One region of the Paucibacter sp. JuS9 genome, then DNA from elsewhere that is predicted to be linked to it. Evidence: predicted binding sites of a transcription regulator. Region 1 holds the regulator's gene; each other region holds the start of a gene.

Region 1 (9,880 bases):
TGGGCAAGCCCACGCCGCCTTCACTGCTGGCAACTGGCAGCCCGCCTCGAGTCTGCACTTGCAATTCAAGGCCCAGCGCGGACAGGACAGCTAAGAGCTGGTCCACGCGCATGGAGCCCGGGTCGGTCTCCAGCTCGGACAAGCGGTTTTGGCTCATGCCGAGTTTTGCGGCCAGCTGCTTCTGGCTCAGCTTGGCGCTTTTGCGCACGGCTCGAAGGACGAGGCCGACCTGGCTGGGAACGGAGATGAGTTGGTTCATAGGTCGAGGCGGCGAAGCAGGGCTATCGTCATTGCCGATATTTGCACTATATCGCCATTGACGATAAACACAAGAAATCGCTTTTGGCGATAAATTGGAAATATCGCCAAAAGCGATACAGTTTCGCGATCTACGGCATACCTGGGCCTCATGGCATCGTCAGGCGGGCACAACCTGCGACGAGCTGAAAGACCTGAGCGGCTGGAAGTCGCGTGTGATGGTTGACCGCTACGCCAAGTTCGCAACCGAGAACCTGATGGCCGCAGCCTCAAGAATCGAGTCTGCGCGGCAGCAGAGCGTGCCCCGCTAGAGCACGCTTTTGTCACGATTCACGATGACTCAAAACGCAAGCAAGCGTCTAAGTCATTGATGTGATTGGTAGGCCGTGCAGGACTTGAACCTGCGACCAAAGGATTATGAGTCCTCTGCTCTAACCAACTGAGCTAACGGCCCCCGGGGGAAGCGCGCGATTGTATAGGGCTGCTTCAGCCTACTTGCCGTGCGCCGACAGCGCCTGGCTGACCATGCGGGAGGTGATGTCCACGATCTGGATCATGCGGTCGTAGGCCATGCGGGTGGGGCCGATCACGCCCAGGGTACCGACGACCTTGCCGTCGATCTCGTAGGGGGCGGAGACGACCGAGAGCTCTTCGTAGGGCACGACCTGGCTCTCGCCGCCGATGTAGATGCGCACGCCCTCGGCGCGGCTGGACACGTCCAGCAGACGCATCAATTGCGTTTTCTCTTCGAACAGACCAAACAGGCGGCGCAGGCTGCCGAGGTCGTTGCTGAAATCCTGTACGGTGAGCAGGTTGCGCTCGCCGGAGATGATCAGATGCTCTTCGCCGGTGCCCAGCGCGTCAGTGCCGGCCTGGACGGCGGCTTGCATCAGGCCGGCGATTTCGCCGCGCAGTTCGTCCACCTCGCTCTTCAGCCGCTCGCGCACCGACTCCAGCGTCAAGCCGGCGTAGTGCGCGTTGAGCCGGTTGCTGGCCTCGGCCAGTTCGCTCTGGCTCAGGTCTTGCGCGGTGAAGATGACGCGGTTCTGCACGTCGCCGTCGGGCGAGACCATGATCACCAGCACCCGGCGGTCGCCCAGGCGCAGGAACTCGATGTGATGGAACACGCTGGCCTTGCGCGGCGCCGTGACCACGCCGACAAAGCTCGAGAGATTGGAAAGCAGGTTGGCCGCGCTGGTGATCACGCGCTGCGGCTGGTCGGGCTGCAACTGCTGTTCCAGGGGCTTGGGCTCCATCAGATGGGGCTGGGCCGTCAACATCGTGTCGACAAACAGCCGGTAGCCGCGTGGCGTGGGTATGCGGCCGGCCGACGTGTGCGGGCTCGCTATCAGGCCCAGCTCTTCCAGGTCGGCCATCACATTGCGGATGGTGGCCGGCGACAGTTCAAGGCCAGATGCCTTGGACAGCGTGCGCGAGCCCACAGGCTGGCCGTCAGCGATATAGCGTTCGACCAGGGTTTTCAGCAATGATTTGGAGCGCTCGTCCAGCATGGTTTTCATTGTACGGACACCCGCATCCTCGCCTGTTCGGGACAAGCCCCTGTGGTGTAATTCCCTCCATGGCCAAGCGTTTTCGACATGCGGCAATCGTGGGCAAACATCAGGCGCGGGGCATCAGACCGCTGCTGGAGGAGATTGCCGAGTTCGTCACAGGCCTCGGCCTCGACGTCTCGCTCGAACTCGAGACTGCCCAAAACACCGGAATTACCGCCTACGAGGCATTGAGTCCCGACCAGCTCGGGGCGAACTGTGACCTGGCCATCGTGGTCGGTGGCGACGGCACGATGCTCGGTTTCGCCCGCCAGATGGCAAGGCACGCCATTCCGCTGGTGGGCATCAACCAGGGGCGGCTCGGCTTCATCACCGATATCTCGATCGAGCGCTTCCGCGAAGCGCTCGAGCCCATTCTTGTGGGCGACTATGAGATGGAAAAGCGCGCCGTGCTTGAGGGGGCTGTCTGGCGGGATGGCGAGTGCATTTTCGAGGGCCTGGCGCTGAACGACGTGGTCGTGAGCCGCGGCGCCACGTCGGGCATGGTGGAGCTGCGCGTTCAGGTGGGCGAAGAGTTCGTCGCCAATATGCGGGCCGACGGCGTGATCGTCGCTTCGCCCACGGGCTCGACGGCCTACTCACTCTCAGCCGGCGGCCCGATCCTGCACCCCAGCATTGCCGGCTGGGTGCTCGTGCCGATTGCTTCGCATGCGCTGTCCAACCGCCCCATCGTGCTGCCCGACCAGGGCGGCGTGCTGCTGGAGATCGTGGCCGGCCGCGACGCGAGTGTGAATTTCGATATGCAGAGCCTGGCGAGCCTTCTGCACGGCGACCGCATCAGCGTGCGCCGCTCGGAGCACCAGGTTTGCTTCCTGCATCCCAAGGGCTGGAGCTACTACGCGACGCTGCGGCGCAAGCTGCGTTGGTACGAAGGGGTGGCCTGATGCTGCGCCGCCTTTCGCTTCGCGATTTCGTAATAGTCCCCTCGCTGGAGCTGGATTTCAGCGCCGGCTTCGCCGCCCTCACCGGTGAAACCGGCGCCGGCAAGTCGATCTTGATAGACGCACTGCAGCTCGCACTGGGCAGCCGCGGCGACGCTGGCGTGGTGCGCGAAGGCGCGGCCAAGGCCGAGATCACCGCAGAATTCGACCGCCCGACGAGCCTCTCAACGTGGCTGGATGAGGCCGGCTTCGACGCCGATTCCGAGAGCCTGCTCCTGCGCCGCGTGATCGACGCGCAAGGCAAGAGTCGCGCCTGGATCAATGGCAGTGCGGCCACGGTCGCCCAATTGCGCGAGCTGGCCGATCACCTCGTAGACATCCACGGCCAGCACGCCTGGCAAGGCCTGACCCGCGCGCCCGCGGTACGCGCCTTGCTCGATGCCTATGCAGGCCTGAATACTGCCGCCCTTGCCAAGTCCTACGGCGACTGGCGCGCTGCGAGCGAGACGCTGGAGAGCGCCCGTAGCCGGTCCGCCGAGTTGGCTCGCGAGCACGAACGCCTGGCCTGGCAGATCGGCGAGCTGGACCGCCTGTCGCCTGGCGAGCAGGAATGGGAAGAGCTCAATGCCGAGCACCAGCGCCTCTCGCATGCCGCCTCCTTGATGGATGCCGCGCGCGGCGCCCTGGATGCGCTGAGCGAATCCGAGCCCAGTGCCGAGCGCCTGACCGAGCGCGCGCTGGACGGCCTCCAAGCGGTGCTCGATTACGACCCGCGCTTGCAACCCGCAGTCGAGGCGCTGCTTGGTGCGCAAGCGCAGATGCAGGACGCCGTTCACACCCTGAGTTCCTATCTGCATGGCGCGGAGCAGGAGCCGGAACGTCTGCAGCAACTGGATGAGCGCCTCTCGGCCTGGATGCAGATGGCGCGCCGCTATCGCCGCCAGCCCGCCGAGTTGCCGGGTCTCCTGAATGAATGGAAGGCCGAGCTGCAACAGCTCGAAGCTGCAACTGACCTGGCCGCGCTGGAACAGGCACAGGCCGCAGCGCGCAAGGCCTTCGAGCTGGAGGCCAAGCGGGTCAGCACGGCGCGCGGCAAGGCCGCGCCGCATTTGTCTGCAGCCGTGAGCCAGGCGATGCAGCAGCTGGGCATGGCAGGTGGGCGATTCGAAATTTCCTTGCTGCCGCAAGAGCAGCCGCAGAGCTTCGGCCTGGAGTCGGCTGAGTTCCTGGTGGCTGGCCATGCCGGCAGCACGCCGCGTCCGCTGGCCAAGGTCGCGTCTGGCGGCGAGCTTTCGCGCATCGCGCTGGCGATTGCGGTCACGACCTGCCAGCTGGAAGGTCAATCGGCCGGCACCCTGATCTTTGACGAGATCGACGCCGGCGTTGGCGGTGCCGTGGCCGAAACCGTGGGCCGGCTGATGAAGCAACTGGGGCGGTCGTCACAGGTGCTGGCTGTCACCCACCTGCCCCAGGTTGCCGCTTGCGCGGACCAGCATTACGTCGTCTCCAAGGCCTTGCACCAGGGCGTCACCTGCAGCGATGTGCAGCCGGTGTCCGGCGAGGCACGCGTGGCCGAAATCGCCCGCATGCTGGGCGGCGAACGTCTCTCTTCCACCAGCCTGGCCCATGCGCAGGAGATGCTGACGCTCTCCGCGAAGCCGGCCAAGGCAGCCAAATCATGATCAGCACCAGCCCCGCCCCCTTGATTGATATCGGCGTCAGCCCCACCGGCGCCGCCGATCTGGTGCTCCTGACGGGCATGTCGGGCGGCGGCAAGTCGGTCGCCATGCATGCGCTGGAGGACGCCGGTTTCTTCTGCGTGGACAACCTGCCGCCCGAATTGCTGCCGCAGTTCCTGATGCTGGAAGAACGCCGCGGCAAGCGTCGCGTGGCCATCGCAGTTGATGTGCGCAGCGCGGGCTCCTTGCCGCATCTGCTGCCGCTGATCAAGCAATTGCGCAGCGAGGGCACGGCCGTTCGCTCGATCTTCCTGGATGCCAATACCGAGGCGCTGATGCGCCGATTCTCGGAAACGCGCCGTCCTCACCCGCTGCGTCAAGACGACACCTCGGGCGACGACGCGCATCGCGCGCTGCTCGATGCAATCCAGCTGGAACGAGAGCTGCTGGCCGCGCTGCGGGTCGAATCGACCGTGATTGACACCAGCCTCTTGCGCCCCGCGCAACTGCGCGCCTGGGTGCGCGACCTGGTGGCGGTCAAGGGCGAATCGCTGACCCTGGTGTTCGAGTCATTCGCCTTCAAGCATGGCGTGCCGAGCGACGCCGATTTCGTCTTCGACGTGCGGGTGCTGCCCAACCCCTATTACGACCGCGAGCTGCGCCCGCTGAACGGGCGAGACAAGCCGGTCGCGGCCTACCTGGAAGACCAGCCCGAGGTGCGCCTGATGCTGGCGCAGATCGGCTCCTTCATCGGCCAGTGGCTGCCCAGCTTTGCTGCCGACCAGCGCAGCTACCTGACGATTGCCATCGGCTGCACCGGCGGCCAGCATCGCTCGGTCTATCTGGTGGAGACGCTGACGCGCCAGTTCGCCTATCACGGCCAGGTGCTCAAGCGGCACCGCGAGCTGGACTACCGCTGAAGCCTCAGCCGGCCTGGCTGGTCTTGTTGCCCGATATCAGCAGCGCGAGCAAGACCACCGAGGCGATGGGCACGAAGACGATGAGTGCGATCAGCCAGGGCAGCAGCGAGCGGCCGCTCAGCTTCAAGGCCTGGGCCATGAAAACCCAATGGGCCACCATGGCGCCGGCAATACCCAGGCTCAGCATGCTGGCTCGCAGGGCTGAAATCTCTTCTTCGCCGTTATTGCCCATGATCAGGAGCCCCAGGCACACGGCACCGACCAGCATGGCGATCAGGGCGGACTCGATGGCATTCTTCACTGCAGCATTCATGGTTCGCTTGTCTCCTCAACCAAGCAATTTCTTCAGCGGCGCGGGCAGCGCATAGCTGGCCAGTTTCTCGCGAGCTACCCATTGTCCAACGCCGGCCGCCTGATAGCCATTGGTCAGAACGGCCCGGCGTGGATGCAGGATCCAGTCGAAATGCGTCAGGGCATGTTCAATGCGGGGGAGGACTTCGGGCTCCAGGCCTTCGGCAGCCAATAGCAGCGCGGCCTCGTCATCAAACAGCGGCAGGGTCCAGAGGCCCGCCCAGACGCCCGTCTCCGGTCGCTGCTGCAAGAGCACCTCGCCCGCCGGATTCTCCAGCCACAGCCACCAGTTCTCGCGCCGGCCGCGCTTGAGCTTGCGCGTCTTGACCGGGTAGCGCTCGGTCTCCCCGGCCGCGCGCGCTGAACACAGCTCGGACACCGGGCATAGCAAGCATTGCGGCGAGCGGGTCGAGCAGATGCTGGAGCCCAGGTCCATCAGGCCCTGCGTATAGGCCGTGATGCCCTCGTCCGGCAGCAGCGCTTCGGCATGTTTCCAGAGCAATTTCTCCTGCGCGCTGCTGGCCATGTCGCCCTCGAAAGCCAGCAGGCGCGTCAAGACCCGCTTCACATTGCCGTCGAGGATGGCCACGCGCTCACCGAAACAGAAGGCCGCAATGGCCGCTGCCGTCGAGCGGCCAATGCCGGGCAGCTCCGCCAGCTCGACCGCTGTGCGCGGGAAAGCACCGTCCGGCAGCGCCGCCACGGCAACGGCGCAACGGTGCAGATTGCGGGCCCGGCTGTAGTAGCCCAACCCTTGCCACATGGCCAGGACCTCATCGAGCGATGCCGCCGCGAGATCTGCAACAGTCGGAAAGCGCTGCAGGAAGCGCTGGTAGTAGGCCAGCACGGTCGTCACCTGGGTCTGCTGCAGCATGATTTCGCTGAGCCAGACACGGTACGGGTCCTGCGTGTTCTGCCAAGGCAGCTCATGCCGGCCATGCTTGCGTTGCCAGGCCACCAGCAAGGGGCCGAATTCCATGGGCAGCTTCATCGCGCTCAAGGTGCTCACTGCCTTCAGCGCTTCTGGCATGAGGGGCAGAAGAATGTTGACCGCGCGCCCTGCACGATGCGCTTGATCTTGGTGCCGCAGTGCAGGCAGGGCAACCCTTCGCGGCCATAGACCTCGGCCTGCATCTGGAAGCTGCCGGCCACGCCGTGCGCGTCCTTGAAATCCCGCAGGGTTGTCCCGCCCGCCTCAAGCGCCTGGGCCAGTACGCCGCGCACCGCTGCCGCCAACTTGGCAGCGCGCGGACGACTGACCTTATGCGCCGGCACGCGCGGGTCGATACCGGCGCGAAACAGCGCTTCGCAAGCGTAGATATTGCCGGCACCGACCACGATGTCGCCCGCCAGCAAGGCCAGCTTCACTGCGACGCGTCGGCCCGACAGGCCGGCATGCAGATGGGCGCCGTCAAAGCGAGGGTCGAAGGGCTCCAGGCCGAGTGTGGAAAGCAGCTTGGCCGCCGGATCATCTTCCAACGATGGCGACCAGACGACAGCGCCAAAGCGGCGCGGATCAGTCAGGCGCAAGAGGCCACGGTCGGTCTGCAGGTCGAAATGATCATGAAAACCAGGTGCCGACGAGGCGGCCGAGAAATTCAGCGAGCCCGACATGCCCAGATGCATCAGAAGGCCACCCTTTTCCAGCGGCAGCCACAAATATTTACCTCTTCTCAGGGCCTGGCCGACGCGCTGACCCTTGAGCGCTCCCGGCTCGATGCCCAGTGGCCAACGCAAGGGCTTGCCCAGGCGTACAGCCTCGACCCGCGCTCCCTCGATGGCGTCGGCAAACGAGCGGCGGGTGACTTCGACCTCAGGCAATTCCGGCATGGCCGGCATGATAAGTGGCAGCTTTACAGAGCGTCCCTAGAATGGCCCGCAACTAGAGCCTCCACCAGGAGCATTCAGCAATGCGCAAGACCCCCGCCCTGCACAAGCTCGCCCTGTGCACCGCCCTGCTCGCAAGCAGCCTGACGGCACGCGCCAACCCGGTGCCGCCGCCGAATTCCGACATGGATGCGCCGCTGTTCTACCAGTTGCTGGTGGGCGAAATGGAGCTGCGCTCGGGCCAGCCCGGCGTGGCCTTTCAGGTGCTGCTTGATGCCGCACGCCGCACCGGCGACGAGGCACTTTTCCGGCGTGTCGTAGACATCGCATTGCAGGCTCGGGCCGGCGACGAAGCACTGAGCGCCGCACGAGCCTGGCGCGATGCGGTGCCGGAGTCGATCGAAGCGCAGCAGATGACGCTGCAGCTCGTGACCCTCCTGAACCGCCCAGCGGACGCCACCGCACCGCTGCGTTCACTGCTGGCCTTGACGCCTGAAGACCAGCGGATTGCCGTACTGGCCTCGCTGCCCCGGCTGTTCCAGCGCTCGCCCGAGCCGAAGAAGGTGCTGGCCGCCGTGGAACCGGTACTGCAGGAGCAGGCTCGCCTGCCGTCCACCAAGCTGATGGCCTTGCTGGTCAATGGCCGCCTGGCCTCGATGGCCGCCGAGCCGGCTCGCGCTCTGGAGCTGGTGCGCCTGGCAGCCCAGACGGCGCCAGACGCAGATGAGCCCCCATTGCTGGCGCTTGAACTGATGCAGTCCAGCAAGGAGGCAGAGTCCGTCGTCGCCGACCACCTCGCCGCCCACCCCGACAGCCATTCCCTGCGCCAGGCCTACGGCCGCGCACTGGCCCGCTCGCAGCGCAGCGCCGATGCTGCGCGCGAGTTCCGTCTCGTGACCCAACGCTCGCCCGAGTTGCCCTCGGCCTGGTATGCGCTCGGCGCGCTCGAGCTGGATCTCCACCATCCGGAAGCCGCGGAACTGGCGCTGAACGAGTTCGTCAAACGCATCGAGCAGATGCCTCCGAGCAAGGACTTCGACGCCAAGGAAGCGCTCCAGCAAGCCTGGCTGCAACTGGCGCAAGCCGCGGAAATGCGGCGCGACTACAAGGCGGCAGAGAGCTGGCTGGCCAAGGTCGACAACCCGCAGCGCGCCACCGAAACCCAGTTCCGCCGCGCCTCGCTGCTGGCCCGCCAGGGCAAGATCGAACAGGCCCGCAAGCTCATCCAGGCCCTGCCCGAAACCAGCGACGCCGAAGGCCGCGCCAAGTTGATCGCCGAAGCCCAGTTGCTGCGCGAATCGCAGCAGTGGAAGCTGGCTTACGAAGTTCTCGAACAGGCCAACAAGCGCTTCGAGGGCGATGTGGACCTGATCTACGAGCAGTCGATGGCAGCAGAGAAGCTCGGCCGCGTGGACCAGATGGAAACGCTGCTGCGTCGCGTCATCGAGCTCAAGCCCGAGCACTATCACGCCTACAACGCACTGGGCTATTCGCTGGCCGATCGGCGCGAGCGCCTGCCCGAGGCCCGCGAGCTGATCGCCAAGGCCTTGCAGTACGCACCCAACGAGCCTTTCATCGTCGACAGCATGGGCTGGGTCGAGTACCGCCTGGGCAACCATGACGCAGCCTTGAAGCTGCTGCGCCAGGCCTACCAGTCGCGCCCTGACGCCGAGATCGCAGCCCACCTGGGCGAACTGCTGTGGGTGACCCAGCAGCAGGACGAGGCACGACGTGTCTGGGCCGAGGGCGCCAAGCGCGACCCGAGCAACGAAGCCCTGCGCGACACGCAGCAGCGGCTCAAGGCCAAGCCTTGATGCGACGCTTGCTCGTGGCCGCGCTTGCCGCGGCATTGACGGCCTGCGCCAGCATCAGCGACAAGTCGCAGCCCCTGCCTGTGCAGGCCGACGCGATGCAGTTCAGCGGCAAGCTGAGCGTCAAGGTCACTGGCAGCGACCAGGGCGGTAGCGGCAGCTTTGATCTGCAAGGCACGCCGCGAGCCGGCCTGCTGGAACTCAGCACACCGCTGGGCCAATTGATCGCCCGCACGCGCTGGGACGGCGAATCTGTGCTCATGCAGACGCCAAAGGAGCAGCGTCGCTACCCAGACCTCGACACCCTGACGCAGGACCTGCTGGGCGAAGCCATTCCAGTTGCAGCCCTGTTCGACTGGCTGCGCGGCCGCCCCTGGCCTGATGCACCCAGCCAGACGCTAGAGGGCGAGACCAAGGGCTTCAAGCAGCTCGGCTGGACCGTGGATCTCAGCGGCTTTGCAGAGAAGAGCTTGATAGTCGCCCGGCGCAGCGAGCCCAACGAAGTGGTGCTGCGAGCCCGCCTCGAGTCTCCTGTCGCGGGACAATGAGGCGATGCGCGCGCTCTACGAAGTTCCGGCCCCG
Region 2 (9,880 bases), 2.3 Mb from region 1:
TGGGCCGCATCGCCCAGCAGCACCCAGCCTTCGCCGCTGACCTCGGAGGCCTGCGCCAGGTTGAGCGGCCAGGCGGCGCGCGGGCTGGCCAGGCGCAAGCTGCCGGCCGCTTCACCACTGGCTTCGTTCAACGCGGCTTCAAAGCCGGCTTCGTCCATGGCGAGCAGCTCGGCGGCACGCTCGGGAGCGACCGACCACACAAGGCCGAAGCTGTGCTCCGGCTCAGGCCGGTCAAAGGGCAGGAGCGCCAGCACTTCGGGCGAACGGAACCATTGATGGGCAATCCCCTGATGCGGGCGGTTCGACACCAGCCGCGCTGCCACGCCATGCTGGGCATAGGGCTTGAGATCGAATTGCACGCCGCGTGCCGCTCGGGCGGCGGATTGGCGGCCTTCGCAGATGGCCTCCAGCTCGGCTGGCACCGGCTGCCTGACGCGCTGGACATGTGGAGAGAAGCGCACGGCGTCTGCCAGTTGCTGGTCCAGGGCGGCCGCGTCAACGATGAAGGCCAGCTCGGAGCGACCTTGCTGCCAGGCCGAGAAGTCCAGTTGCGAGCCTGCCTGGTCGCCGCGGATGCACATGTCGAAGACCGGCGTGCGGGCGTCCGTGGGCAGCGAGTCCCAGACCTTGATTTGCTTCAGGAGCGCGACCGCCTCGGCGTTCAGGGCATAGGTGCGCACATCGTCCGCGCGCGCCGGTGCTTCATCAGCGCCCAGCAGCGCGACGCGCAAGCCCTGGGCGGCCAGGGCCAGGGCCAGGCTGCGGCCCACCGCGCCCTCTCCCCGAACCAAAACCTCGTGAGCTTGCTTGCTTTGCATGGTCGCCATTGTAGGCAGGCGGGGAAACCCGGCCCGGGCAGCTAAAATCGCGGGCTGCACGCAGCTGCTGCGTCCCCTGAACGACCCAAAATCGGCCGTCTCGACCACCGCCCGGTCACGACCGAGCCATCCAGAAAGCCCTGCCATGAGCCTCAAATGCGGCATCGTGGGCCTGCCCAACGTCGGCAAGTCCACTCTCTTCAACGCCCTGACAAAGGCCGGCATCGCCGCCGAGAACTACCCGTTCTGCACGATCGAGCCCAATGTCGGCGTGGTCGAGCTGCCCGACCCGCGCCTGCAGGCGCTGGCCGAGGTCGTCAAGCCTGAGCGCATCCTGCCGGCCATCGTCGAATTCGTGGACATCGCCGGCCTGGTGGCGGGCGCCTCCAAGGGCGAGGGCCTGGGCAACCAGTTCCTCTCGCACATCCGCGAGACCGACGCCATCGTCAACGTCGTGCGCTGCTTCGAAGACCCGAACGTCATCCACGTCAACGGCAAGGTCGACCCGATCTCCGACATCGAGGTGATCCAGACCGAGCTGTGTCTGGCCGACCTCGGCACCGTCGAGAAGAGCCTGCACCGCTACAACAAGGTGGCCCGCGCCGGCGACAAGGACGCCATCGCCCTCGTGAAGGTTCTGGAGAAATGCCAGGCGGCCCTGGACCAGGCAAAGCCGGTACGCACCCTCGACTTCAGCAAGGAAGAGCTGACCATCCTGAAGCCGCTGTGCCTGATCACGGCCAAGCCGGCGATGTTTGTCGGCAACGTGTCGGAAACCGGCTTCGAGAACAACCCCTTCCTGGACCGCCTGAAGGAATACGCCGCCGCCCAGAACGGCCCGGTGGTCGCCATCTGTGCCAAGACCGAAGCTGAGCTGTCGGAAATGGAAGACGAAGACCGCGCCATGTTCCTGGCCGAGATGGGCCAGGACGAGCCGGGCCTGAACCGCCTGATCCGCGCCGCCTTCAAGCTGCTGGGCCTGCAAACCTACTTCACCGCCGGCGTGAAGGAAGTGCGCGCCTGGACCATCCACGTCGGTGACACCGCACCGCAGGCGGCCGGCGTGATCCACACCGACTTCGAGCGTGGCTTCATCCGCGCGCAGACCATCGCCTTCGAGGACTTCATCCAGTTCAAGGGCGAAGCCGGCGCCAAAGACGCCGGCAAGATGCGGGCCGAAGGCAAGGAATATGTGGTCAAGGACGGCGACGTCCTGAACTTCCTGTTCAACGTCTGAGCGAACAAAGCCTCGTTCACCCCTGGAAAGCCGGCTTCGCGCCGGCTTTTCTTGTGTAGGCTTGGGCGTAGCACAGACTCACAGCCTCGCTGAACTTTCGATGCCTCTGCGCAAGATGCTGATCCGCGACTTCGCCCGCATGCTGGGCGTGGCCGTGGCCTATGCCATCGTCGCGTTGGCGGCGATGCAGCTGGCAATCCCGCCCGACTACGCAGCGCCGCTCTACCCTTCGGCAGGCCTCGCGCTGGCAGCGGTCCTCGGCTGGGGCAGGCGCATGCTGCCCGGAGTGGCCTTGGGCGCGTTTGCAGCCAATGTGCTGCTCAGCCTTGACCGCGGCCTGCCCTCGCTGCTGGCGCCGACGCTGATCGGCCTGGGCGCCATGCTGCAGGCTGGCGCTGGCGGCTGGACGATACGCCGCTGGGTGTCGCAGCCGCTTGTGTTGTCCGAACCGCAGGATCTCGCCCGCTTCTACGGGCTGGGCCTGCTGTCCTGCCTGATCAGCCCGACGGTCGGCAGTGGCGCCCTGCTGCTGATCGGTGCGATCGAAAAGCACCAATGGCTGCACACCTGGGCGTCCTGGTGGGTGGGCGACACCCTGGGCCTCCTGATCGCCGCGCCGATGGCCCTGACCGTGCTGGGCCAGCCGCGCAAGGCCTGGCGGCCGCGCCGCCTGAGCGTGGGCCTGCCAATGCTCTTGAGCACCCTGCTGCTGGCTGCCGCCACCGTGCGCGTGCTGGACTGGGACGCGCAGCGAGGGCGCAGCCTGTTCGAGCGCGAGGCCGTGAATGCCTCCAATTCGCTGGAGGCCCGGCTGCGCGAACCGCTGCTGGCCCTGGAAGCCGCGCGCGGCCTGATGACCGTGGCGCCACGTCAAAGTCGCCAGGACTTCGAGCGCGGCACGCAAGGATTCCTCGGCAACGGCCCCTTGCTTGCGATGGGCCTGGCTCAACGAGTGCCGCGCACTGCGCTCGCCGCCTTTGAGCGTGAAGCACTGGCCGACGGCCTGGAGGGTTTCAAGGCCATTGACCGTGACCGTCCTGGCGACCTCCTGCCTCCCGCCAACGAGGACATGCTGGCGATCCGACTGATCGAGCCGCTGGCGCGCAACCGCGGCGCCCTGGGCGTCAACATCCGCTCGATACCGGGGCCGCGGCTGGCATTGGCCCGTGCCGAGGCCAGTGGCCTGGCCAGCGCCACGGCAGGCTTCCAGCTCTCGCAGGACAAGGAAAAAAGCACCGGCGTCGTGCTCTACCAGGCCCTCTATGAAGGCCCCGTCAACAGCCCGGCCGAGCGCAGTGCCAACCTGCGCGGCGTCGTCTTCGTGACCCTGCGGCCCGACCAGGTGCTGCAGGCCCTGCCGCCGCTGCCCGACTATCTGCGCCTGTGCCTGCTGGACACCGATCCGCAGGCGCCGCGCCGGCTGCTGGCCGGGCCAGCCGCCTGCGAGCAGCTCACGCCGGCCATGCACCAGACGCAGCGCTTGATGAGCTTTGGCGGCCGACAATGGCAGATCATCGCTTTCGCGCCGCATGGCCTGCCCATCGTGGGCGGCGGCAGCGGCCTGCCCTTTGCCCTGGTGGGCCTGGTCTGCACGGCGCTCCTGGGCCTCTTGCTGCTGACCGTCACGGGCCGGGCCCGCCGCATCGAAGACCTGGTGCGTGCACGCACCTCCGAGCTCAAGCGCGAAGTGCTTCAGCGCCAGCAGGCCGCCGCCGCGCTGCTGGAGAGCGAACAGCGCTTCCGCAACATCTTCGACACCACGCCCATCGGCCTCGTAATCGCAGACAAGCAGGGCATCGCGCTGCAGGCCAACCCGCATTTCTGCCGCCTGGTGGGGTACACGCTCGAGGAGTTGCAGCAGTTGCACACGGTGTCGTTCACCCATGCCGATGATCGCGCTGAAGACCTGCGCCTGGGCCGCCTGGTCTTGCAAGGCAAGTTGGGCATGTACCGGCGAGACAAGCGCTATCTGCACAAGGATGGGCACGAGGTGCATGTGCGGGTCACCGTCTCGGTGCTCGAAGCCAGCGCCGGGGCCGGGCGGCGCCTGGTGGGCGTGGTCGAGGACATCACCGACCAGCTGAAGATGGAAGAACTCGAGCGCGCCCGCGAGGCGGCTGAGGCAGCCAACCGGGCCAAGAACGACTTTCTCTCGCGCATGAGCCATGAGCTGCGCACGCCGCTCAATGCCATGCTCGGCTTCACCCAGTTGCTGGAGATGGACCGCGAGCAGCCGCTGAGTCCGCGCCAGCACGGTTGGTCAACGCAGATCCAGCAGGCGGGCTGGCATCTGCTGGAGATGATCGACGACACGCTGGACCTGTCGCGCATCGAATCGGGCGCGCTGCGCCTGGACCCGGCAGCGCAGGACCTCAATCGGCTGCTGGATGAGGCAGTCGCCATGGTGGAAGGCAACGCCGCACAGCGCCACCTGACGCTGGACCGGCAACTGGCCGAAGACGCCCGCCATGTGCATGGCGACGCCACCCGCATCAAGCAGATCCTGATCAATCTGCTGTCAAACGCGGTCAAGTACAACGTCGAGGGCGGCCGGATCGAGATCCGCAGCGAGCTGCAGGCCGGCGGCCGGGTGAGCCTGAGCGTGACCGACAGCGGCATCGGCCTCACGCCCGAGCAAGCGGCCAGCCTGTTCCAGCCTTTCAACCGCCTGGGCCGCGAGCACAGCTCGGTGTCGGGTACCGGCATCGGCCTGGTGATCTGCAAGCGTCTGGCCGAGGCCATGGGCGGCGAGCTGGAGGCCACAAGCCGCGCCGGCCTGGGCAGCCGCTTCACGCTCAGCCTGCCGGTGGCCAGCGCCGCAGTCGCCGCACCGACCAGCGCCCTGGACCATGCCGCCGCCAGCCACTATCACCAGCAGCGCCGGCTGATCTACATCGAGGACAACCCGGCCAATGCCGAGGTGATGCGCGGCATCCTGGCCCAGCGACCGCAGATCAGCTGGGAGCTCTGCGTCGACGGCCAGAGCGGTCTGGAGACAGTGCTGAGCGTGAAGCCCGACCTTCTGCTGCTGGACCTGCAACTGCCTGACATCCATGGCCTGGAGCTCTTGCAACGCCTGCGCGCGGCCGGCGCCACGATGCCGGTCGTGGTGCTCTCCGCCAACGCCCTGCCCGAGCAGATCGAGGCCTGCAAGGCGGCCGGCGCGGCCGACTACATGACCAAGCCGGTCGACGTGCACGCGCTGCTCGCCCTGCTCGACAAGCTGCTGAGCGGCCCGGCGCTTGCTTCACAATAGAGCCTCTCCCGGCCACCACCATCACGACAGGACATGAGCTCGTCTACCGAACTGACCACTCAAGCCTCGCGCGCCGTAGCCACCGTCTCGGCCGCTGAATCCGGCTTCTCCGGCGCCAGCGGCGCCGCCCGGCAATTCCTGACCTTCCGCATCGATGCCGAGGAATACGGCATCGACATCCTGAAGGTGCAGGAAATCCGCTCCTACGAGCCGCCCACCCGGGTGGCCAATGCGCCCGAGTTCGTCAAGGGCGTGGTCAATCTGCGGGGCGTCATCGTGCCCATCGTCGACCTGCGCATCCGATTGGGGCAAAAGGCCGAGTACACGCCGTTTACAGTCGTAATCGTTCTCAACGTGATCGGCCGCGTGGTCGGCATCGTGGTCGACTCGGTCTCCGACGTGCTGGAGCTGCAGCCCGACGAGATCAAGGAGCCGCCCCAGGTTGGCGCCGCCATCGACACCCGCTTCATTACCGGTCTGGGCAAGATTGGCGAGCGCATGCTGATCCTGATGGACATCGAAAGCATGGTCGGCAGCCCGGATTTCGGCCTGGTCGACTAGTTTTCGGCGGGCTTGGAGCCGGCGGCATGTCATGCCAGCGCCGGCTTTAGCACTCACCTCGGAAGAGTGCTAATATTTGCGAATCCCAGTGCCATGACTCTCATGAGGAGGCCCTTCAGATGACCGCAAATCAAGCCATCACCGTCCGCGACCCCTGGGCATTGCTGCCCTCGCTGGGCAATCTCGATGCCTATATCACCGCCGTCAACCGCATCCCGCTGCTGACGCCGGAAGAAGAATCCCGCTTTGCCCGCAATCTGCGCGAACGGGGCGACCTGGAATCGGCCGGGAAGCTGGTGCTGTCGCATCTGCGCCTGGTGGTTTCCATCTCCCGCCAGTACATGGGCTACGGCCTGCCGCATGGCGACCTGATCCAGGAAGGCAATGTCGGCCTGATGAAGGCAGTCAAGCGCTTCGATCCTGACCAAGGCGTGCGCCTGGTGAGCTACGCGATGCACTGGATCAAGGCCGAGATCCACGAATACATCCTGCGCAACTGGCGCATGGTCAAGGTCGCCACGACCAAGGCCCAGCGCAAGCTCTTCTTCAACCTGCGCTCGATGAAGCACAGCATGAAGGAAGTTTCGGAGCAGACCCACCGCAACACGCTGAGCGAAGCCGAGATCGAGCAGGTCGCGAGCACGCTCAAGGTCAAGCGCGAGGAAGTGCTGGAGATGGAAACGCGCCTGTCCGGCGGCGACGTCGCCCTGGAGCCGCAGACCGACGACGACGGCGAGGCGTTCGCGCCCATCGCCTACCTGGCTGACGACAGCCAGGAACCGACCCGTGTGATCGAAGCCAGGGCCCGCGACGCCCTGGCCGGCGACGGCATCACCCGTGCACTGGCCGTACTCGACGAGCGCAGCCGTCGCATCGTCGAAGAGCGCTGGCTGAAGGTGAACGACGACTCGAGCGGCGGCATGACGCTGCATGAGCTCGCCGCCGAATACGGCGTCAGCGCCGAGCGGATCCGCCAGATCGAGGCGGCCGCCATGAAGAAGATGCGCAAGGCGCTGGCTGAACCAGCCTGAGCCCACTTTTACCAAGCGGCGCCCCAGGATCCGGCTTTGCCGGGACTAGGGGCGTGCCCCCTTGAGGGGACCGGCGCAGCCGGTACAGGGGTGGGTCACTTTTCTGCCAACAGGATCTTCAAGTCATCAGTGAGCGCCTGCGCGCCCGAGCCGTAGCGGGAGAACACGCGCACGCGCCCTGCGGTGTCGAAGATGAAGCTGGCGGCCGTGTGGTCCATCGTGTAGGTGCCCTCCTGCTTGCCGGGCACCTTGGCGAAGTAGACCTTGAAGTTCTTCGCCGCTTCCTTGATTTGATCCGGGCTGCCGCGCAGCGCCACGAAGCTCGGGTCGAAGCTGGCCAGATAGGCGCGCAGCAGCTCGGGCGTGTCTCGCTCCGGGTCGACGGTCACGAAGATGCCCTGCACCCGCTCGCCATCGGTGCCCAACGCCTTCTTGACCTGGGCCAGCTCGGCCATGGTCGTGGGGCAGACGTCCGGGCACTGGGTGTAGCCGAAGAAGATCACCAGCACCTTGCCCTTGAAGTCGCCGAGCGAGCGCTCGCGGCCGTCCACGTCGGGCAGCTTCAGGTCTTGCGCATAGTCGGCGCCGGTCAGGTCCACGCCCTGAAAGGCGTTCTTGGCAGGCCCGCGTTCACACGCGGCCAGACCCAGGGCAGCTGCGGCCGCCAGGGCCAGGATCAATTGACGCTTGGCATGCATGGGGTGTGGCTCAGCTTATCCAGGGTTGAACATAGTGGTCGACCAGCAAGGCCGCGAACAGCAGCGACAGATGCCAGATCGAGAACAGAAAGGTCTGGCGCGCCAGCTGGTCGGAATACTGCTTCCACAGGCGCCAGGCATAGTGGCAGAAACGCAGGCCCAGCACGATGGCCGCGACCAGGTAAATCCAGCCGCTCATGCCGGTCAGGAAGGGCAACAGCGTCGCGGCCAGCAGGATCCAGGTGTAGAGCACGATCTGCAGCCGCGTGAACTCGCCGCCATGTGTGACCGGCAGCATCGGCAGGCCGGCCTTGCGGTAGTCCTCGGTGCGGTACAGAGCCAGCGCCCAGAAATGCGGCGGTGTCCACAGGAAGATGATCAGGCACATCAGCATGGCCTCGGAACCGACATCACCGCGCATCGCGGCCCAGCCCAGCACCGGTGGCATGGCCCCCGAGGCACCGCCGATCACGATGTTCTGCGGCGTCATGGGCTTCAGGATCACGGTGTAGATCACCGCATAGCCGACGAAGGTGGCAAAGGTCAGCCACATGGTCAGCGGATTGACCCAGAACCAGAGCATGGCCGAGCCGATGGCGCAGAGCAGGGCCGAGAAGGTCAGCGTCTGCGCGCGGCTCAGCTCACCCTTGGCAGTGGCGCGCCAGGCGGTGCGCTTCATCTTGGCGTCGATCTGCTGCTCGATCAGGCAGTTGAAGGCAGCGGCAGCGCCGGCCACCAGCCAGATGCCGGCGGTGGCGGCCAGGGCCGTCAGCCATTCGCGGCCTTCGGGCAGGCCGGGCACGGCCAGCGCCATGCCAATGACGGCGCAGAAGACGATCAGTTGAACGACGCGCGGCTTGGTCAGCTGGTAGTACTGCTGCCAGCGCGAGCTGGTGACCGGAGCGGCAGCGGAGGTCGAGGTGGACGACATAGGGCGTGAGTCTATTGTTTTGTGCGCATCAAAAGCACGCTCAGCAAGGAGAGCAGCAGCGCGGCACCGCCGGTGTGCATCAGGGCGGCGGCAATCGGCCAGTCCAGCACGACATTGGACAGGCCGGTGGCGATCTGCAAGGCCAGCACCAGGCCGAGGCGACGCGACCAACGCGCCTGCCCGGCGACGGCGAGGCGCCAGATCAAGGCCAGCAAAGCGAGCGTCAGGACCAGCGCACCGATGCGGTGGCTGAGGTGGATGGCGGTCAGCGCCTCGAAGGGCAGCCAGCCGCCGTCAGCCCCGACGCCCAGATGGCGCCAAAGCGTGAAGCCCGCCGAGAAGTCGGTCGCCGGCCACCAGTCGCCGGCCCGGCAGCTGGGGAAATCATTGCAGGCCAGCACCGCGTAATTGGTGCTCACCCAGCCGCCCAACGCCACCTGCGCCACCGTCAGGAACCAGGCGGCGATCAGCCCGCGGCGCAGGCCGGCGCTCAAGGCGACCTGCTTTGGCGCATATAGCTGCGCCTGCGCGGCAAGCAGCACCAGCAGGCCCAGGCCGAACAGCAGATGCAAGGTGACGATGGCCGGGAACAGCTTCATCGTCACCGTCAAAGCGCCAAAACCACCCTGCACCAGCACCCAGGCCAACGTGAGCGTTGCCCACCACGGTGCCGAGGGCGGCAGCTCAAACTTCTTGCGGCCACGCCAGCTGAAGATGGTCAGAAGGACGATAAGGAAGCCGACGCCGCTTGCCAGGTAGCGATGCACCATCTCGACCCAGGCCTTGCCATGCGTGACCGGCCCGGTGGGTTGCGCCGTTTGGGCGATGTTGATGTGCTCTTGGGCGCCCAGCGGGCTCGCGTGGCCGTAGCAGCCCGGCCAGTCCGGGCAGCCCAGGCCGGAGTCGCTCAGCCGCGTGAAGGCGCCGAACACGACCAGGTCGAAGGTCAGGAACAGCGTCAGCAAGGCCAGGCCATGCAACCAGCCGCGCGAGCCGAAGGCCACGCCGCGCTGGCGCCGCCACAGCCACAGCAGCGGCAGGCCGCCCAGCAGGGCGCCGACGAGGAGCAGCTTCAAGAGAGGAGAGAGATCGAAACCGGACATGCTTGTGCTTCAGCGCCGGCTCAACGCCCTGGCTTGTCCCAACCCGCGTTGGCCTTCATCAGCCGATCCAGGTCCTTCTTGATCTTGCTCGGGTCCGGATCGACCGGCTCGCGCAGCATCCACCGCCCCACGGGGTCGATGACGTAAATGTGGTCCTGCAGCTTCGCTCCAGCCGCTGGCTTCAGCCAGGCTTCCAGCTCGGTGCGCGGCACCCGCAGCGTCTGCACCGGGATGCCCTTGCTGAC
Region 3 (9,880 bases), 140 kb from region 1:
TGCTTTGCAATGAGGCGGCCTCGAACCTGCTTGGCTACACGGTGGACGAGCTGCACGGCCTGACCGTCGATGCGCTGGTGCCCGACGCGATCCGCCCCCGCCATGCCGAGTACCGCAAGGCCTATGGTGAAGCGCCGCGCGCGCGCCCCATGGGCACGCAGATGGAGCTGGTGGCCAGGCGCAGCGACAGCTCGGAAGTGATGGTCGAGATCGCACTGAGCCCGCTGCCGCAGCAGGGCCTGGTGGTGGCGGCAATCCGCGATGTCGGCAGCTATCCGCGCGTCAAGAAAGCGCTGCAGCGTGCCCGCTACAGCGAGCATCTGGCGCAACTGGGCCGCCTGGCGATCGATACGCGGGACCCGGAGGTGCTGCTGACGAGGGTCAGCACCATCGCGGCCGAAGCCTTGCAGGTGGAGCTGGCGGCAGTCTTCCTGCTGGAGCCGGACCGCAAGCAGATCCGCCTGGCCAGCGGCTTCGGCCTCCTGCCGGCCGAGCCGCTGGGCACGCTGCTGCCCAACCGACCGGACACGCCCCCAGGCTACCTGGCCGCCACCGGCACGCCGGTGGTGGTGGCCGACTACGCCACAGAGCAGCGCTTCGCCGTGCCCCAGGCCTATCTTGACGCTGGCCTGCGCAGCGCGCTGGCGGTGCCACTGGCGGAGCGCGGCCGCATCATCGGTGCGTTGACCGTGCGCTCGCGGCGCAGCCAGCGCTTTGGAGACGACGAGGTGCACTTCCTCGAGTCGCTGGCCAATCTGCTGACCAGCAGCCTGCAGCGCGCCAAGACCGAGGAGGCGCTCAACCATGCACAGCGCCTGGAGAGCGTTGGCCAGCTGACCGGCGGCATCGCCCACGATTTCAACAATCTGCTGACCGTCATCCAGGGCAATCTTCAAGTGCTGGAAGACTTGCCTGGGCTTGACGCGTCATCGCCAGCAAAGCCGCTGCTGGCCGCGGCCACGCGGGCCAGCCGGCGTGCTGCCGAACTCACGGCCAAGTTGCTGACCTTCGCGCGCCGCCAGGTGCTGCAGCCGGAGCCGGTGGACCTGCATGCGCTGCTCAATTCCTTGGCCGGCATGCTCCGCCGCACGCTCGACCAGCGCATTGCCATCACGGTCGAGGTGGGCGAGGACTGCCCCCTGGTGCTCGCCGACCCGGCGCAGCTGGAATCGGCACTGCTCAATATCGCGATCAATGCCCGCGACGCGATGCCCGAGGGTGGTTGGCTGCAGTTCCGCGCCAGCGCCTGCGCCAGCCTGCCGGATCGGCTGCGCACCGAGCTCGAAGACCCCAGTGCCGCCGTAGATCGCTTCGTCCAGATCACCATCACCGACAGCGGTCAGGGCATGCCCGAGGCCGTGCGCGAGCGTGCTTTCGAGCCCTTCTTCACCACCAAGGCCGCCGGCCGCGGTACGGGCCTGGGCCTGGCCACCGTCTATGGCTTCGTCAAGCAGTCCAAGGGCGCGATCGCGATCAGCAGCGCGCAGGGCATGGGCACAACCCTGACGCTCTACATCCCTCAACCCTGGACGGCGGCCCGCGAAAGCGAGGACAAACCGGATGTCGCGCCGCTGCGTGCCGGCATACGCGTGCTGCTGGTGGAAGACGACACCGAGGTGCGCCACATCGTGCGGACTTTTCTGCTGGGGCTGGCCTGCATCGTGGAGTCGGCCGCCAGCGCCGAGCAGGCCTTGCAAGTACTGGATCCGCCGACGGGCGAGCCACCGCACTTTGACCTGTTGCTCAGCGACATTGCCCTCGGGCCGGGCATGCGGGGCACCGAGCTGGCGGCACGCGCCCAGGCCAGCCGCCCGGGCATGGCCGTGCTGCTGATGTCAGGCTTTTCATCCGAGCTGCTGGACGCCGACCGCGATTCGCCACCTGGCTGGGAGCTCTTGCGCAAGCCCTATGGCCGCGAAGAGCTGGCCGCGGCCATGGCCAGGCTGCTCAGCAACTGACTGAAACGGCTGGGCTTACTGCAGCAGCGCAGGGGCCGGTGTCATACCGCCCTGGATGAAGGTGCGCAGTGCATCGACCTCGGGGATCAGGATGTCGCGACGACCGCCCTCGGCGAACTCGATCAAGCCGGCCTTGGCCAAGCGCGAAAGCGCACGGCTCACCGTTTCCAGCGTCATGCCCAGGTAGTTGCCGATTTCGGCACGGGTCATGCGCAGCTTGATCTGGTCGGTGCGCAGGCCGCGCTTGGCCAGTGAGTCGGCCCAGTAGCGCAGGAAGTCGGCCACGCGGGCGTCGGCCGGCAGGGTGCAGACCGACATCAGCGAGTCGCGGTCGTTGGCTATCTCGCGGCTCATCGCCTGGTGCAGCAGGTTCAGGAGCACAGGACGACGCAGGCTCGCCTCGAGCAGCGCGTCATAGCGGATCGCCCAGACCTCGCCGGTGTCGATGGCGATGGCATCACAGCTGTAGCGCTGGTTGGCAATGCCGTCAAAGCCCAGCCAATCGCCGCGGAACTTCAGCCCCACCACCTGCTCGCGGCCATCACTGGACAGACTGATGATCTTCACGAAGCCGGAGTTCATCAGGTACAGGCAGTCGAAACGCTGGCCGGCCTGGCAGATCACGTCACCGGCACGCACCATCAAGCGCTGCGGCACCAGGCAGTCGCTGACCAAGGCCAGCGCATCGGCAATCTGCTGGCTGCTGCTCAGCTGCGCGCGCTGCTCGGAGTTCCGGTGCTGTGCTTGCCCCTGCAGCGAGCCGGCATTGGCCGCCTCGTTCTTGCGGAGAAGGATGGGAGTGGCGGTGGTCAGCATGGGCGTCCTGCGGGTCTGTGTTTGATGAGCCCATGCTAGGGAGCCTCGGCCAACCGCATGACAACCGACAAGACCGATTTGAAGCAGTCGGCAAGCGCTGCGTAAACAGTTGGTAACAGCGGGCTGGGCGCCCTGGGTACTTGAGACAAGCGTTCGGCTTGTTGATCCCGGTCAACGGTCGCCACCTGCGCCTGATTAGCATCGCCGCTGGCTGCTTGAACTCTGTTCAGACACCTTGCCCCATGCCCACCCCTTACCAGGCCACGCTCATTGCTACCGAACTCGCCGCCCTGCTCGACACCGCCAAGGCGTTGCAATCTGCAGGCATGGCCAGCCACGGGCGCAGCCTGCTGCGCAACAAGAACATCGGCCTGCTGACTGAGCATCCGGACGGCGCGGCCGCAACGCGCTTCATCGACGCCGCCCAGGAACTTGGCGCCCAGGTCTCGCTGATCCGACCGCAGCACGCCGGCCTGTTCTGCCCGTCGACCACGCTGGCCACCACCCGCATGCTGGGCCGGCTCTATGACGCCATCGAATGCCAGGACCTGCCGCCCGAACTGCTGCGGCAATTGCAGCTGCAATGCGGCACCCCGGTGCTGGACAGCCAGTCCAGCCTGGCCACCTGTCCGCCGGACTGGGTTGATAAATTGCCGGTGACCGAACAGGCCGCCCGCGAGCGCCTGCTGGTGCAGGCACTCCTCATGCGCGCGCTGAGCAGCTGAGCACGGGCGAAAAAAAGCCTCCCAACGGGAGGCCTGACTCATTGAGTGGCGGTGCTTACAGCGCGCCGCCGAGGTCGGCTTGGACCAGGTCCTTCAGTTGGACGATCAGGGCGACGGCCGACAGGGCCAGGGTGATGATCAGCAGTTCCATTCTTCTATCTCCTCTTTGCGTTTGCGAATGCTGTCATTCTAGGGAAATTACCTAGTCATTGCGGGTTAACCCTATTCATTTTGTGCATAACGCCATGTGCGGGATCCGAACGAGCATCTTTCGGATCCGCATCACTGGGCAAATCCTTTCCACGCCGTCAGGCATGGGCGGGCTCTTGAAAGCCCATCTCCGACCCCTATAATCCGATTGCTAGCACTCAACAATCAAGAGTGCTAACGATCCGCCCCGGCCTCTGGGCCCTGGCGGATCTCCATTTTCAAAGCCCGAGAAATCCTCAAGGAGATGTGATGAATCTGCGTCCTCTGCACGATCGCGTGATCGTTAAGCGCCTGGAACAAGAAACCAAGACTGCCTCGGGCATCTTCATCCCCGACGCCGCCGCTGAAAAGCCGGACCAGGGTGAAGTGCTCGCCGTCGGTACCGGCAAGCGCAACGACCGTGGCGACCTGATCGCCATGAACGTCAAGGTCGGCGACCGCGTGCTGTTCGGCAAGTACTCGGGCCAGACCGTCAAGGTCGATGGCGACGAGCTGCTGGTGATGCGTGAAGAAGACCTGTTTGCAGTGGTGGAAAAGTAAATCGCCCACGGCGATTTACTTTCGTCGAGGCTAACTTCGCTTGCGAAGTTAAGGCCCAAGGGGCCGGCCGGAGACAAAAGTCCGTAGCAACAGCAACACCCACTTTTTAAGAATTCGGAGAAATACACATGGCAGCAAAAGACGTGATCTTTGGCGGCGAAGCTCGTGCTCGCATGGTTGAAGGCGTGAACATCCTGGCCAATGCGGTCAAGGTGACCCTGGGCCCCAAGGGCCGCAATGTGGTGCTGGAGCGCTCGTTCGGCGCCCCCACGGTGACCAAGGACGGCGTGTCGGTCGCCAAGGAAATCGAGCTCAAGGACAAGCTGCAGAACATGGGCGCGCAGATGGTCAAGGAAGTCGCTTCCAAGACGTCTGACAACGCCGGTGACGGCACCACGACCGCGACGGTCCTGGCCCAGGCCATCGTGCGCGAAGGCATGAAGTACGTGGCCGCCGGCATGAACCCGATGGACCTGAAGCGCGGCATCGACAAGGCCGTGACGGCCCTGGTCGCCGAGCTGAAGAAGGCTTCGAAGGCCACCACCACCTCCAAGGAAATCGCTCAAGTCGGCACGATCTCGGCCAACAGCGATGCCGACGTCGGCCAGATCATTGCCTCGGCAATGGACAAGGTGGGCAAGGAAGGCGTGATCACCGTTGAAGACGGCAAGAGCCTGAACAACGAGCTGGACGTCGTCGAAGGCATGCAGTTCGACCGCGGCTACCTGTCTCCCTACTTCATCAACAACCCCGAGAAGCAAGCCGCACTGCTGGACAACCCGTTTGTCCTGCTGTACGACAAGAAGATCTCGAACATCCGCGACCTGCTGCCCACGCTGGAGCAAGTGGCCAAGTCGGGCCGTCCGCTGCTGATCATTGCCGAAGAAGTCGAAGGCGAAGCGCTGGCGACCCTGGTGGTCAACACGATCCGCGGCATCCTGAAGGTCGTGGCCGTCAAGGCGCCGGGCTTCGGCGACCGTCGCAAGGCCATGCTGGAAGACATCGCCATCCTGACCGGCGGCAAGGTCATCGCCGAAGAAGTCGGCCTGACGCTGGAGAAGGTCACGCTGGCTGACCTGGGCCAGGCCAAGCGCGTCGAAGTGGGCAAGGAAAACACCACCATCATCGATGGCATGGGTGCTGCTGCCGACATCGAAGCCCGCGTCAAGCAAGTGCGCATCCAGATCGAGGAAGCCACCAGCGACTACGACCGCGAGAAGCTGCAAGAGCGCGTGGCCAAGCTGGCCGGCGGTGTTGCCGTGATCAAGGTCGGCGCTGCCACCGAAGTCGAAATGAAGGAAAAGAAGGCTCGCGTGGAAGACGCGCTGCACGCCACCCGCGCTGCGGTGGAAGAAGGCATCGTGGCCGGTGGTGGCGTGGCTCTGCTGCGCGCCAAGCAAGCTGCTGGCGTCATCAAGGGCGACAACGCCGACCAAGACGCCGGCATCAAGCTGGTCTTGAAGGCCATCGAAGCCCCGCTGCGCGAAATCGTCTACAACGCCGGTGGCGAAGCCTCCGTCGTCGTGAACGCCGTGCTGGCCGGTTCGGGCAACTACGGCTTCAATGCCGCCAACGACACCTATGGCGACATGATCGAAATGGGCATCCTGGACCCGACCAAGGTGACACGCACTGCCCTGCAGAACGCCGCTTCGGTTTCTTCGCTGATGCTGACGACCGAGTGCATGGTCGCCGAGTCGCCGAAGGAAGAAGCAGCCGGCGGCGGCATGCCTGGTGGCATGGGCGGCATGGGTGGCATGGGCATGGACATGTAAGAACGAGCCTGCCCTTCGAGGGCAAGTTCAGAAAGGGCCGCAGCAATGCGGCCCTTTTTCATTGCCCTGTTACCGATGAAAAAAGCGGTGATTTTTCATGGTCTGTTGCCCGGACCATCCACCCTCAGGGGGGGGCCGCGCAGAGTCAGCATTTGCGTGGGTTGCCAATTCATAATGCGGCATCCGTCAAAGTCACGACATGCCACAAGCCCCTACCCTGCAAACCCTGGTCGACGACACCATCGCCGCCCTGCCGATGCTTGCGCGCTCGGTCCAGGATGCGATCCAGGACGAGTTGGAACGCCGCCCCCAACATTTCATGCTGCTGGAAGGCTGGCGCCGCCAGCGTGGCCGCTTCGCCACCAATCTGGAGGCGGTACTGCAGCCGATGCTGCAGATCGCCAGGCGTGGCCAGGACCCGCTGCGCCGTGGCGCGGCGGTGTCGCTCGACACATTGAGCCTGGTTGACGAACACCAGGCGCTGCAGGATGTTGCCATCGCCCACCTGATCGCATCGGTGGAAGAGCAATGCAAGCCCGAGCTGCATCAGCTGGGCAATTTCTTTGCTGCCCTGCGCGGCCAAAGCGCCCACCGCAAAGACGACAACCCGCTGCGCCCGGCCCTGTTCGCCCAGGCCATGTACGACGCGCTGGTCGACACCAACCTGGATTCCGAAGGGCGCTACGCAATGCTCAAGGTGGCGGCCGGCCCGCTCACCGAAACGCTGCAGCACCACTACGCCGCGCTTTGCAGCCAGTTGCAGGCGGCACACCTGAGCCAGATGGTGTCGAGCTACGGTTCGGGCACGGGCGGCCAGGACCCGCGCCTGCGCAATCTCTCGGAAGCCGCGAAAGCACAGGCGGCCAAGCTCAGCCCCGCGACGCTGGACAGCCTGGCCAAGCGGGTGGACGAAGTGAACAGCCGGCCACAGAAGCTCGCGAGCAAGCCCGAGCTGCCACCGGCGCCCAGTGGCATCAATTTCAGCCCGGCAGCCGCCGGCGGTACCGGCGACCTGCTGACGCGGCTGTACGACCAGATCCTGGCCGACCCGCGCCTGTTGCCGCCGGTCAAGGCCTTGCTGGCGCGTTTGCAGATTCCGGTCGTGCGCCTGGCCCGCATCGACCCCAGCCTGATGCGCCGCCAGGAGCATCCGACCTGGCAACTGCTCAACCGTGTCGCCTCGCATGGCATGGGTTTCGACAACCCGAACGACGAGCGCCTGCAGCAGTTCCTGCAGTTCATGGAGACGCGCCTGTCCATGCTTGTGGCCACACCTTCGCCCAGCGCCCAGCTGTTCCAGCAGGTGCTGATCCAGGTGGAAGAGCACATCGGTTCGCAGGCACGCCAGCGCAGTGAACGCAGCGCCACGGCGCTGGCCGCGCTGGAGCGCGAACAGATGCGTGACCAGTGGGCGACGGTGCTGCGCGAGCAGGTCGGCGACCAGATGATCGACGCGCCGGTCACTCCGGCGCTGCGCAGCTTCCTCAGGGGCACCTGGGTCGACGTGATCGTGCAGGCCATGGTGCTGCATGGCCGCGATGCGGCCGAGGCGCATGCCCACATCGACACGGTGGACGAACTGCTCGCCAGCCTGGAGCCGTGCAAGACGCCGGCCGAGGTGACACGCCTGCGCGGCCGCCTGCCAGCGCTGATGCAAAGGCTGGAGCAAGGCTTCAACTCCATCGCCTTGCCCGCCAGCAAATCGCAGGCCCTGATCCACGAACTGGCACAGATGCACCAACGCGTGCTGCAAGGCCAGCCGGCCGTACCCCCGGTGTCGGCGCTGCGCGCTGTCGACAAGCGCGAACTGAGCCCCGAAGACCTGCTGCAACAGTTGCTCAGCGAGCGCGAATCGCAGATGCCCTCGCGCTGGGCCCATGACCAGGTGGACCGAGGCCAGTTGCCCACGGTGCCGACCCAGCTCTACGACGAGAACGACAGCCCCGAATCCCGCGCCGCGCTGGCGGCCTGGGTTGACGGTCTGGAAGTGGGCCAGTGGTACCACCTGTTCATCCAGAGCCAGTGGCTGACAGCCCAGATCGCCTGGGTCAGCGAGAGCCGCCAGTTCTTCCTCTTCGTCGGCCAGGATGCGGAAGACCGCCATTCCCTGACCCGCGGTGCGCTCGAGAAGCTCCTGGCCAACGGCCTGATCACGTCGCTGGCCGAGGACACCTTGGTGCAGCGCGCGGTCGACACGCTGATGCAGGACCTCGACGCCTGATGAGGCTTGCGGTCGGCTTCGTCGGCTTGGTGCTGCTGGCGCTCGCCGGCACAGCCATGGCAGCACCGACCGATGTGCCCCAGCCCCCGCCAGCGCGGCCCAAGCTGGGCCTGGTGCTCTCGGGTGGTGGCGCGCGCGGCCTGGCCCATGTGGGGGTGCTCAAGGTGCTGGAGCGCGAGCGCATTCCGGTCGACCTGATTGCCGGCACCTCGATGGGCTCCATCATCGGCGGCCTCTACGCCAGCGGCATGACTGCCGCCGAGCTGGAGCGCGAGCTGTTGCAGATCAATTGGGGGCGCGTTTTTGCGGCGCGCGTGGAGCGCCAGCAGCTGTCGCAGCGCCGCAAGGAAGAGGACTTCGAGTTTTCGGCCGCACTGGAGCTCGGCCTGCGTGATGGCGAGTTGCGGGCGCCGCAAGGCACCCTGTCCAGCCGCGGCCTGGAAGCCCTGCTGCGGCGCCTGACCTTGCCGGTGCGCATGGTGCAGGAGTTCGACAAGCTGCCCATTCCCTTCCGCGCGGTCGCCACCAATATGGAAGATGGCCAGCAGGTCGTCGTTGGCAATGGCGACCTGGCGCTGGCCATGCGCTCCAGCATGAGCGTGCCCGGCGTGTTCGCGCCTATCGAATGGAATGAGCGCATCCTGGGCGACGGCGGCCTGGTGAACAACCTGCCGGTCGACATTGCCCGCCGCATGGGCGCCGAGCAGCTGATCGCGGTCAACGTCGGCACGCCGCTGTCGGCGCGCTCGTCCCTGGGTTCGATGGTCGGACTGACCGGCCAGATGATCAACATCCTGACCGAGCAGAACGTCCAGCGCAGCCTGGCCAGCCTCTGGAACGAGGACATCCTGATCACGCCAAACCTTGGCAAGCTGACGTCGGCCGACTTCGAGCGCGGCCGCGACTTCATCACCCAGGGCGAGGCAGCCGCCGAGGCCTTGCTGCCGCGGCTGCGCGAGCTGGCCCTGCCCGAGGCCGAATACAAGCGCTGGCGCAAGGCGCACCTTTCACACAACCCCGCCGCGCCTTCGCTGGAAGCGGTGGCTTTCGAGGGCAGCGACAACACCAACCCGGAGCGCTTCAAGGCCCAGCTCGAATCGCAAGCTGGCCAGAACTTCGACCCCGCCCGGGCCGAGCGAGAACACCCGAAAGCTCGCGTCCACGGGCGACTATGTGCGGGTGGACTATCACGTTGAGCAACGTGCCGAAGGCGACACGCTGGTGTTCCTCATGGAAGACAAGCCCTGGGGCCCGAACTACTTCCGCGTCGGCCTGGATCTCAGCACCGACTTCGCCGGCGAGAGCTCATTCAACCTGCGCCTCAGCCACAACCGCCACTGGCTCACCGACCACGGCACCGAGTGGCGCAATCAGCTGAGCGTGGGCCAGACGCCGCGCTTCTACAGCGAGCTCTACCACCCGCTGATCCAGAAGCTCGGCACCTCGGAAGACTGGTTCGTCTCCGCCTGGACCGAGCTGGAACGGCGCCAGATCAACATCTACGAGCCCGAGTCCGGCAAGGGCCTGGCGCGGCTGGCGCGCGTGTCCGGCCAGCTGGGCTTCGATCTCGGCCAACCCTGGGGGCGCATCGGCGAGGTGCGCCTGGGCCTCACCCACCAGCGCTGGCGCATCACG

Evidence for each region. The regulator HrcA, encoded in region 1, represses chaperone genes, less so after heat shock. The targets are predictions, from matches to a motif close to TTAGCACTCNNNNNNNNNGAGTGCTAA.
Region 2: a site for HrcA is predicted at 5,919-5,945, ahead of rpoH (RNA polymerase sigma factor RpoH). Genes of this name have one in related genera too.
Region 3: a site for HrcA is predicted at 3,861-3,887, ahead of groES (co-chaperone GroES). Genes of this name have one in related genera too.

Annotation. Positions count from the first base shown of each region.
Region 1 is NZ_CP194172.1:321,233-331,112, reverse strand. Features, by position in the region: gene ABT392_RS01400 (helix-turn-helix domain-containing protein) at 1-259, opposite strand, end outside; tRNA gene ABT392_RS01395 (tRNA-Ile) at 636-712, opposite strand; gene hrcA (heat-inducible transcriptional repressor HrcA) at 750-1,769, opposite strand; gene ABT392_RS01385 (NAD kinase) at 1,838-2,713, shown strand; gene recN (DNA repair protein RecN) at 2,713-4,392, shown strand; gene rapZ (RNase adapter RapZ) at 4,389-5,309, shown strand; gene ABT392_RS01370 (hypothetical protein) at 5,314-5,622, opposite strand; gene mutY (A/G-specific adenine glycosylase) at 5,638-6,690, opposite strand; gene mutM (bifunctional DNA-formamidopyrimidine glycosylase/DNA-(apurinic or apyrimidinic site) lyase) at 6,675-7,490, opposite strand; gene ABT392_RS01355 (tetratricopeptide repeat protein) at 7,571-9,301, shown strand; gene ABT392_RS01350 (outer membrane lipoprotein LolB) at 9,301-9,846, shown strand; gene ispE (4-(cytidine 5'-diphospho)-2-C-methyl-D-erythritol kinase) at 9,851-9,880, shown strand, end outside.
Region 2 is NZ_CP194172.1:3,078,176-3,088,055, forward strand. Features, by position in the region: gene ABT392_RS13815 (FAD-dependent monooxygenase) at 1-827, opposite strand, end outside; gene ychF (redox-regulated ATPase YchF) at 964-2,055, shown strand; gene ABT392_RS13825 (CHASE domain-containing protein) at 2,156-5,311, shown strand; gene ABT392_RS13830 (chemotaxis protein CheW) at 5,345-5,872, shown strand; gene rpoH (RNA polymerase sigma factor RpoH) at 5,992-6,903, shown strand; gene ABT392_RS13840 (SCO family protein) at 6,999-7,601, opposite strand; gene cyoE (heme o synthase) at 7,612-8,532, opposite strand; gene ABT392_RS13850 (COX15/CtaA family protein) at 8,544-9,635, opposite strand; gene ABT392_RS13855 (SCO family protein) at 9,656-9,880, opposite strand, start outside.
Region 3 is NZ_CP194172.1:178,658-188,537, reverse strand. Features, by position in the region: gene ABT392_RS00785 (ATP-binding protein) at 1-1,958, shown strand, start outside; gene ABT392_RS00780 (Crp/Fnr family transcriptional regulator) at 1,974-2,774, opposite strand; gene ABT392_RS00775 (Rossmann-fold NAD(P)-binding domain-containing protein) at 3,017-3,499, shown strand; gene groES (co-chaperone GroES) at 3,959-4,249, shown strand; gene groL (chaperonin GroEL) at 4,378-6,024, shown strand; gene ABT392_RS00760 (DUF1631 family protein) at 6,224-8,245, shown strand; gene ABT392_RS00755 (patatin-like phospholipase family protein) at 8,245-9,441, shown strand; gene ABT392_RS00750 (BamA/TamA family outer membrane protein) at 9,425-9,880, shown strand, end outside.